3 regions of the Microbacterium sp. TW_SC_2 genome follow, and region 2 is predicted to be linked to each of the others. Evidence: predicted binding sites of a transcription regulator. Region 2 holds the regulator's gene; each other region holds the start of a gene.

Evidence for each region. Region 2 encodes LexA, which represses DNA repair genes until DNA is damaged. Its sites were predicted from a motif close to TCGAACANNTGTTCGA; they were not measured.
Region 1: a site for LexA is predicted at 1,099-1,114, ahead of ACWA14_RS14405 (HNH endonuclease signature motif containing protein). Genes of this name have one in related genera too.
Region 3: a site for LexA is predicted at 894-909, ahead of ACWA14_RS01930 (Rv2578c family radical SAM protein). Genes of this name have one in related genera too.

The regions. Positions count from the first base shown of each region.
Region 1 is NZ_CM143952.1:2,968,199-2,970,461, reverse strand. Features, by position in the region: gene ACWA14_RS14405 (HNH endonuclease signature motif containing protein) at 1-1,088, opposite strand, end outside; gene ACWA14_RS14400 (hypothetical protein) at 1,242-1,691, shown strand; gene ACWA14_RS14395 (ATP-binding cassette domain-containing protein) at 1,769-2,263, opposite strand, start outside.
Region 2 is NZ_CM143952.1:2,138,643-2,140,905, reverse strand. Features, by position in the region: gene metE (5-methyltetrahydropteroyltriglutamate--homocysteine S-methyltransferase) at 1-762, shown strand, start outside; gene lexA (transcriptional repressor LexA) at 832-1,518, opposite strand; gene ACWA14_RS10145 (LysM peptidoglycan-binding domain-containing protein) at 1,830-2,198, shown strand; gene ACWA14_RS10140 (histidinol-phosphate transaminase) at 2,262-2,263, shown strand, end outside.
Region 3 is NZ_CM143952.1:390,527-392,789, reverse strand. Features, by position in the region: gene ACWA14_RS01935 (M15 family metallopeptidase) at 1-772, opposite strand, end outside; gene ACWA14_RS01930 (Rv2578c family radical SAM protein) at 917-2,035, shown strand; gene ACWA14_RS01925 (YaeQ family protein) at 2,088-2,263, shown strand, end outside.

The DNA.
Region 1 (2,263 bases), 830 kb from region 2:
TCGGGATGAAGGGGCCCGTGTCCGTCGAGCTCGGCGGGACGATCGTCGATCCCGGCGAGCGTGGTGGCTGCCACCGTGACCTGCACGCGTGCATGCACGGGCGCCGCACCCGTGCCGGCGAGCGCGAACGGGTCGGAGGTGAGCAGCAGGTCGGCGAGGAGGTCGGTGCGGAGCTGGTCCATCGTGCGTTCGTCTGCGGGGATGATCTCCGGCTCGGGTTCGGGAGGAAGAGCGCTCCCGTCGCCGGAGGCGCCCGCGCGCAACGGGTCGGTCGTGAAGGTGCCGCCCTCGCCGAAGACGACCCATTCGTCGAGGGATGGGCTCGACCAGTCGAGATGCTCGGGGAACACCGGATCGGCGCCGGAGTCGAGCAGGTCGAGATCGAGCGGCCCGGGGTCGAAGGGTGCGCCGAACGCTGACGCATGATCGCCACGAGCCGCGACGACCTGCTGGGCCAGCCGGGTGAGACGGTCCATGACGGCGACCGCGAGGTGTTCGGGGAGCACCACCGTGAGCAGCGCGAGGCCGTCGCCGACGGAGCGCATCGTGACGGTGCGCTCGGACGTCGCTCTCCGATGCCGGTCGACGAGCGTCTCCCCGGCCAGCGCCGCGGAGATCTGACGCACCAGCGCGCGGGTGCGTGCGGGGGTGTCATGCTCGGCGACGACGACGGCCGCGTTGTCATACAGGTCGAGTGCCGTGGCATCCGCCCGTCCGTCTCTGACCGCTTGACGGACGATGTCGCCGGCGCGGACGATCTCGCGCACGTGCGCCGCCGTGATCGCGCCTCGACGGAACGAGCCGCGCACGGTGGGGTGATCGGAGTCGAGGAAGGCGGCATCCGCGAAGGCGTACTCGATGCTGCCCTTCGCCACGTGTCCGGCGGCGGAGTACTCGGCGACCATCGACCGGTGGATCGTGTCGCGATGGGAGGGGCTCTCCTGCACGTCGGCCTCGCACACCCGGAGTCGTGCGATGAGCAGATCGGCGCACTCCGCCTCGAGCCGTGCGATCTGCTCACGCCTTTGCAGCCAGGCATCGAGCAGCGCGCGACGCTGGGCGATGCGGTCATCGGGAGTGGCGGTCATGCCGTCAGTATAGAACATATGTTCGAAACTCGCGACGACCTGTGGACAAAACAGAGGCGCATCGGGGAGGGCGGAGGAACCCGACAACGGATCGTTGCGTTCCTGTGAGCAAGTCGCAGACAACTGGGAGGGCCTCGCTGGCAGACTGGCTTCATGGTGACGTTGCTCCTCGATCAGACGCAACTGGAAGTCGTGCTCTCTCCGATCGAGCGAGCCGTCACCTTCCACCGCGAGAACCTGCGCATCGCGCGCGACACCATCACCAAGGTGCAGCTGACCGAGGACGCATGGACCTGGCTGCGCGGCGTCCCGAACCCGGGAACCCACATCCCCACCGTGCTCGCCGCGGGCAGCTGGAAGGCCGCAGGCAGCCTCGACTTCGTCCTCATCCGCCGACGGCGCCCGAGTGTCGTGATCGACCTCGACGGAGACGCGCAATATCGGCGCCTGATCCTCACGACCCGTCACGGCCTGTCGCTCACGCAGGCGCTGCGCCTCGATGTGTCGGATGAACCCGCCGATGTCGAGGAGATCGTCGCGACCTCGCCGATCCCGGTGACCAAGGGCAGTCGCAGGCCGGTCATCCGGCCACGACCGGCCTGAGCCGATCAGTCCTCTCCCACGACGAAGCCCTCCGTGACCGACAGGTCCGGAGGGCTTCGTCGATGCACGCGCGAGGATCAGCCGTGCTGGTGCTCGCCGTCGTGGTGCTCGTGGTGCTCGCCCTCGTGCGGGTGCTCGCGGTGCTCGCCCTCGTGCGGGTGCTCGTGGTGCTCGCCCTCGTGCGCCGGCGACTCGTCCGTCGAATCGTTCAGGGGAACCGTGTCGATGACTCCGGTCGACGAGTCATCGGAGGTCGACGACTCCTCGGCCGGCTGCTCGCCGAGCGGGTAGTCCTTCGGCTCGTCCTCGTAGTAGGCGCGTGCCGCCGCGGCGAGCATCGAGCTCACGGCCGCCGAACGCGGGTCGGCGTCTTCTGCGTGCTCGGCATCGCCGGCATCGTCGGAGCTGTCGGACTGCTGGTCCGGGGCGGACTCGCCCAGGTCAGCGAAGATCTCGATCCCCGCTGCGGCCTCGGCCTCAGCGGAGCCGGTCTCCTCCGTGGTCCGGTCGGCGTCGGAACCCTCGACAGCGTCGGAAGCGACTCCGTCTTCGACCACGGGGGAGTGCTCGTC
Region 2 (2,263 bases):
AACGGCTGGGTGCAGTCGTACGGATCCCGCGCCACCCGCCCGTCGATCCTCTGGGGCGACGTCTCGCGTCCGGCTCCGATCACGGTCGACTGGTCCACCTACGCGCAGTCGCTCACGGTCAAGCACATGAAGGGCATGCTCACCGGCCCGGTGACGATCCTCGCCTGGTCGTTCGTGCGCGATGACCAGCCTCTGGGGGAGACCGCGAACCAGGTCGCCCTCGCCCTCCGCGACGAGATCAGCGACCTCGAGGCCGCGGGCATCGCGATCATCCAGGTCGATGAGCCCGCGCTGCGCGAGCTGCTCCCGCTGAAGAAGGCGGATCAGGAGGCCTACCTCGACTGGTCGGTCGGCTCGTTCCGTCTCTCCACGGGAGGTGCCGCGGCGGGAACGCAGGTGCACACGCATCTCTGTTACTCCGAGTTCGGGGTCGTGATCGACGCGATCCGTGCTCTGGATGCCGACGTGACCTCGATCGAGGCCGCGCGCAGCCGCATGGAGGTCGTGGCCGACATCGCCGAGGTCGGCTTCGACCACGGCATCGGCCCGGGCGTCTACGACATCCACTCGCCGCGCGTGCCGGGCGTCGACGAGATCGAGGCGCTGCTGCGCCGTGCGGTCGACGAGATCCCCACGCGTCAGATCTGGGTCAACCCGGACTGCGGGCTGAAGACCCGCGGGTACGACGAGACCACCGCGTCGCTGCGCAACATCGTGGAGGCGACGCGCCGCGTGCGCGAGGACATCAGCGTCTCGGCCTGATCCGTCCCCCGCGACGACGAACCGCCCTCCCCGGACATCGGGGAGGGCGGTTCGTCATTCCGGGTGGAGTCAGACCGAGCGCAGCACCGCGACGACCTTGCCGAGCACCGTGGCCTCATCGCCGAGGATCGGCTCGAAGGCGGAGTTGCGGGGGAGCAGCCAGGTGTGGCCGTCGCGACGTCGGAACGTCTTCACCGTCGCCTCGTCGTCGAGCATCGCCGCGACGATCTCGCCGTTCTCCGCGCTGTTCTGGGACCGCACGACCACCCAGTCGCCGTCGCAGATCGCCGCGTCGATCATCGACTCACCCGAGACCTTGAGCATGAACAGGTCGCCCTTGCCGACGAGCTGTCGCGGCAGCGGGAAGATCTCCTCGACCTGCTGATCCGCCGTGATGGGCACCCCGGCCGCGATCCGCCCGACCAGGGGCACCATCGCGGCGTCGCCGACGGGGGTCGCGACGTCGGCGGGGTTCTCTCCGCTGGTACCCGGCAGGTCGATGAGCACCTCCATCGCCCGGGTCTTCCCGGGGTCGCGGCGCAGATAGCCGCTCAGCTCGAGCTGGCCGAGCTGATGCGTGACGCTCGAGAGCGACTTGAGCCCCACGGCGTCGCCGATCTCCCGCATGCTCGGCGGGTACCCGTGCTGCGCGATCGAGGTCTGGATGACCTCGAGGATCGCGAGCTGCTTGGGGCTCAGGTTCTTGCGACGACGAGTACGAGGGGCCTCGGATTCGAGGGCGGAGTTCTCGCTCATGGTGCTCCTTCGGTGCACGTCCCCGACGTCGCTCTTCGAATGTCGGTGGCCCGTGGTGGGGTGTTGCTATCGAAACCGTATCCGAGAAACCGGGCGATCTGGAAGATCTGTTCGAGCGTGTCGCCCGATTCGCGGATCAGGTTTCGAAGAACGCTTGACAGATGTTCGAAATCGAAGATACCTTCGGAACGTAGCTTCGCATCCAGCACTCCCGGCCGAGTGATGAATGCGAACGCTACGCCAACTTCCACCGGCACCAGCGGCGGGTGGCTGATCCCTCGGACACGGGGGACGACGCAGAGGAGCACGACATGAGCACCATCGCCTTCAGTACCGCAGCAGTCATCCCGGCACGCCCGGCGACACGGCTCCGGCTGACGGTGCGCGGTCGTCGCGTGCTGCTCGCCCTCGCCGCGGTCCCGCTGGCGGCCGGCATCGCCTTCGCCGCGATCGGTGGCGGCAGTGCGATCGCCTCCGGCGACGATCTCGGCGCCGCCACGGCGAGCTTCAGCACGGTCACGGTGCTGCCGGGTGACACCCTGTGGTCGATCGCGAGCGCGATCGCCCCCGCGTCCGACCCGCGCGAGGTGATCGGGGAGATCACGCGGCTCAACATGCTTCAGACCGGTGAGATCCAGATCGGCCAGGAGCTCGCGATCCCCGCCCAGTATAAGAGCTGAGCGCCGGGCGTCTTTCTTCCATGGAGCGTCACGCGGCCCCCGGTTCGCGTCAGGCGTTCTAGCAT
Region 3 (2,263 bases), 1.5 Mb from region 2:
GGACCACGAATCCGTACTCCCACGCGTGCTCGGCCACCCAGGCGCTCTGCGCGGTGGCCCCGAAGCCGTCGAGCCCTCCGCACCGCGTGTCGCAGGCGACGACGTCGAGCGCGAGACCCGTCTGGTGCTCGCTGTGACCGGGGCGCGCCGAGCCGACGTCCGCGCCCTCCTGTCCCTGCGCGCGCACGTGCGAGTCGTAGGTCGTGACCTGCAGACCGTACGAGCGGTAGCCGTTGTTCGCCCCCACAGTGCCCGCCCCCGCGGCCTCCGCCGCATCGGCCATCCGCCCCACCGCGACCGCGACGTCGCCGCGCACGAGCCCCGATAGCGTCGTCATCTGCAGCGGCACCTCACCGAGTCCTGCCGGGGTGAAATCGGAGGGCTCGAGGGGGCGCGCCTTGTTCACGACGACCCAGATGCGCGCGGGGTCGCTGAGCGAGATGCAGGGGGCGTTGCCCGCGACGACCGCCGCGCGGAAGCCCTCGCCGCCACCGAATCCGGCGATCACGGCCGCGTCATCGCCCTTCGCGAGGGCGTCCTGCACGCCCGCGCTCGCACACGGATCGGCCGCCGTGGTCGCATCCCGCTGGACGGCGGGAACCTGCAGCACCGCGACCGGCTCCGGCATCGCCGCCGGCGCGGCCGGGGCGAGCGGCGCCCCGGCGAGCGAGAACAGCACGCCGAGCGCGGTGACCGCGATGCCGAGCGGCAGAGCCGGGCCGCGCAAGGGGGAACGCGCGGCCGCATGCTGAGCGTGCGGCAGGGAGGGCATTGCTCCATTGTCTCCCGCGCGACGGGGAAAGCCAGCCCGGTACCGATGTATCGGTGTCCGGGAGCGGGGAGCGTCCACGCTCCGGAATCGTCCATGTCTACGAAATCAGCTTGCATAGCATCCGTTCATATGTTCGAATGAAGCATGCGCTGGCAGGGACAGAAACTCGAAGAGACGGATGCTGCCGCGCTCCCCGGCCTGGAGGAGCGCCGAGGCGTGCTGCGCACCGTCACGACCCCCGAGTTCGCGGGGATGACGTTCCACGAGGTGCTGTCGAAGTCGGCGCTGAATCACGTGCCGGGCGCGTCGCGCATGCCGTTCGCCTGGACGATCAACCCCTACCGCGGATGCAGTCATGCCTGCATCTACTGTTTCGCCCGCGGCACGCACGAGTACCTCGACCTCGACGGGGGCGCCGACTTCGATTCGCAGATCGTGGTGAAGGTCAACGTCGTGGAGGTGCTCGAGAGGGAACTGCGCAAGGGCAGCTGGCAGCATGAGACCGTCGCGCTGGGCACGAACACCGATCCGTATCAGCGGGCCGAGGGGCGCTACGCGCTCATGCCCGGGATCATCGAGACGCTCGCGGCATCCGGCACCCCGATCTCCATCCTCACCAAGGGCACGCTGATCCGCCGCGACATCCCCCTGCTCGTGAAGGCCGCCGAGCGCGTACCGATCGACGTGCAGATGTCGATCGCGATGTACGACGACGCGCTGCAGAAGGCGATCGAGCCCGGCGCCCCGACCACGCAGGCCCGGCTCGACACCGTGCGGGCTTTGGCGGATGCCGGTTTCCGCGTCACCGTGTTCCTGATGCCGATCATGCCCCACATGACCGACTCGGTCGCAGCGATCGACGACGCCCTGACGCGCATCAAGGCGGCGGGCGCCCGCACGGTGATCTACGGGGCCCTGCACCTGCGTGCGGGCGTGAAGCCCTGGTTCATGCAGTGGCTCGGCGAGGCACGCCCCGATCTCGTCTCGTCGTACCGCGGGCTGTACCCCGGTGTCTCCGCCGAAGCCCCGAAGGCGTACCGGCAGTGGCTCGCCAAGCGGGCTCGCCCCCTGATCCGGGCGCACGGCCTCGACGGTCGGCACGAAGACGACTACCCGCAGCGGGGCATCCGCCCCGGCCAGGGACACGTCGAATCGATCTGGCGTCAGGGAACCGTGCAGAGCACCGGCCGCCCGAGCGCGGCCGTCACCTTCCGGACGACGGGATCGGGGGCGGCATCGCCCGCGCAGCCGATGCTGTTCTGAGGACTCGCCTTCCGGTCGGCGAGGACTCCCCGGCCGCGTAGGCTCGGGAGTTATGGCTCTCGGCGCGACAATGCACACCTTCGACGTTCAACTCGCCGACACCGACCGCGGAGTCTACGAGGACTTCTCGCTGCGGGTGGCGCGGCATCCGTCCGAGACCGACGCCTACATGGTGACCCGACTGCTCGCGTACGGCCTCGAGTACACGGAAGGGATCGTGTTCAGCGA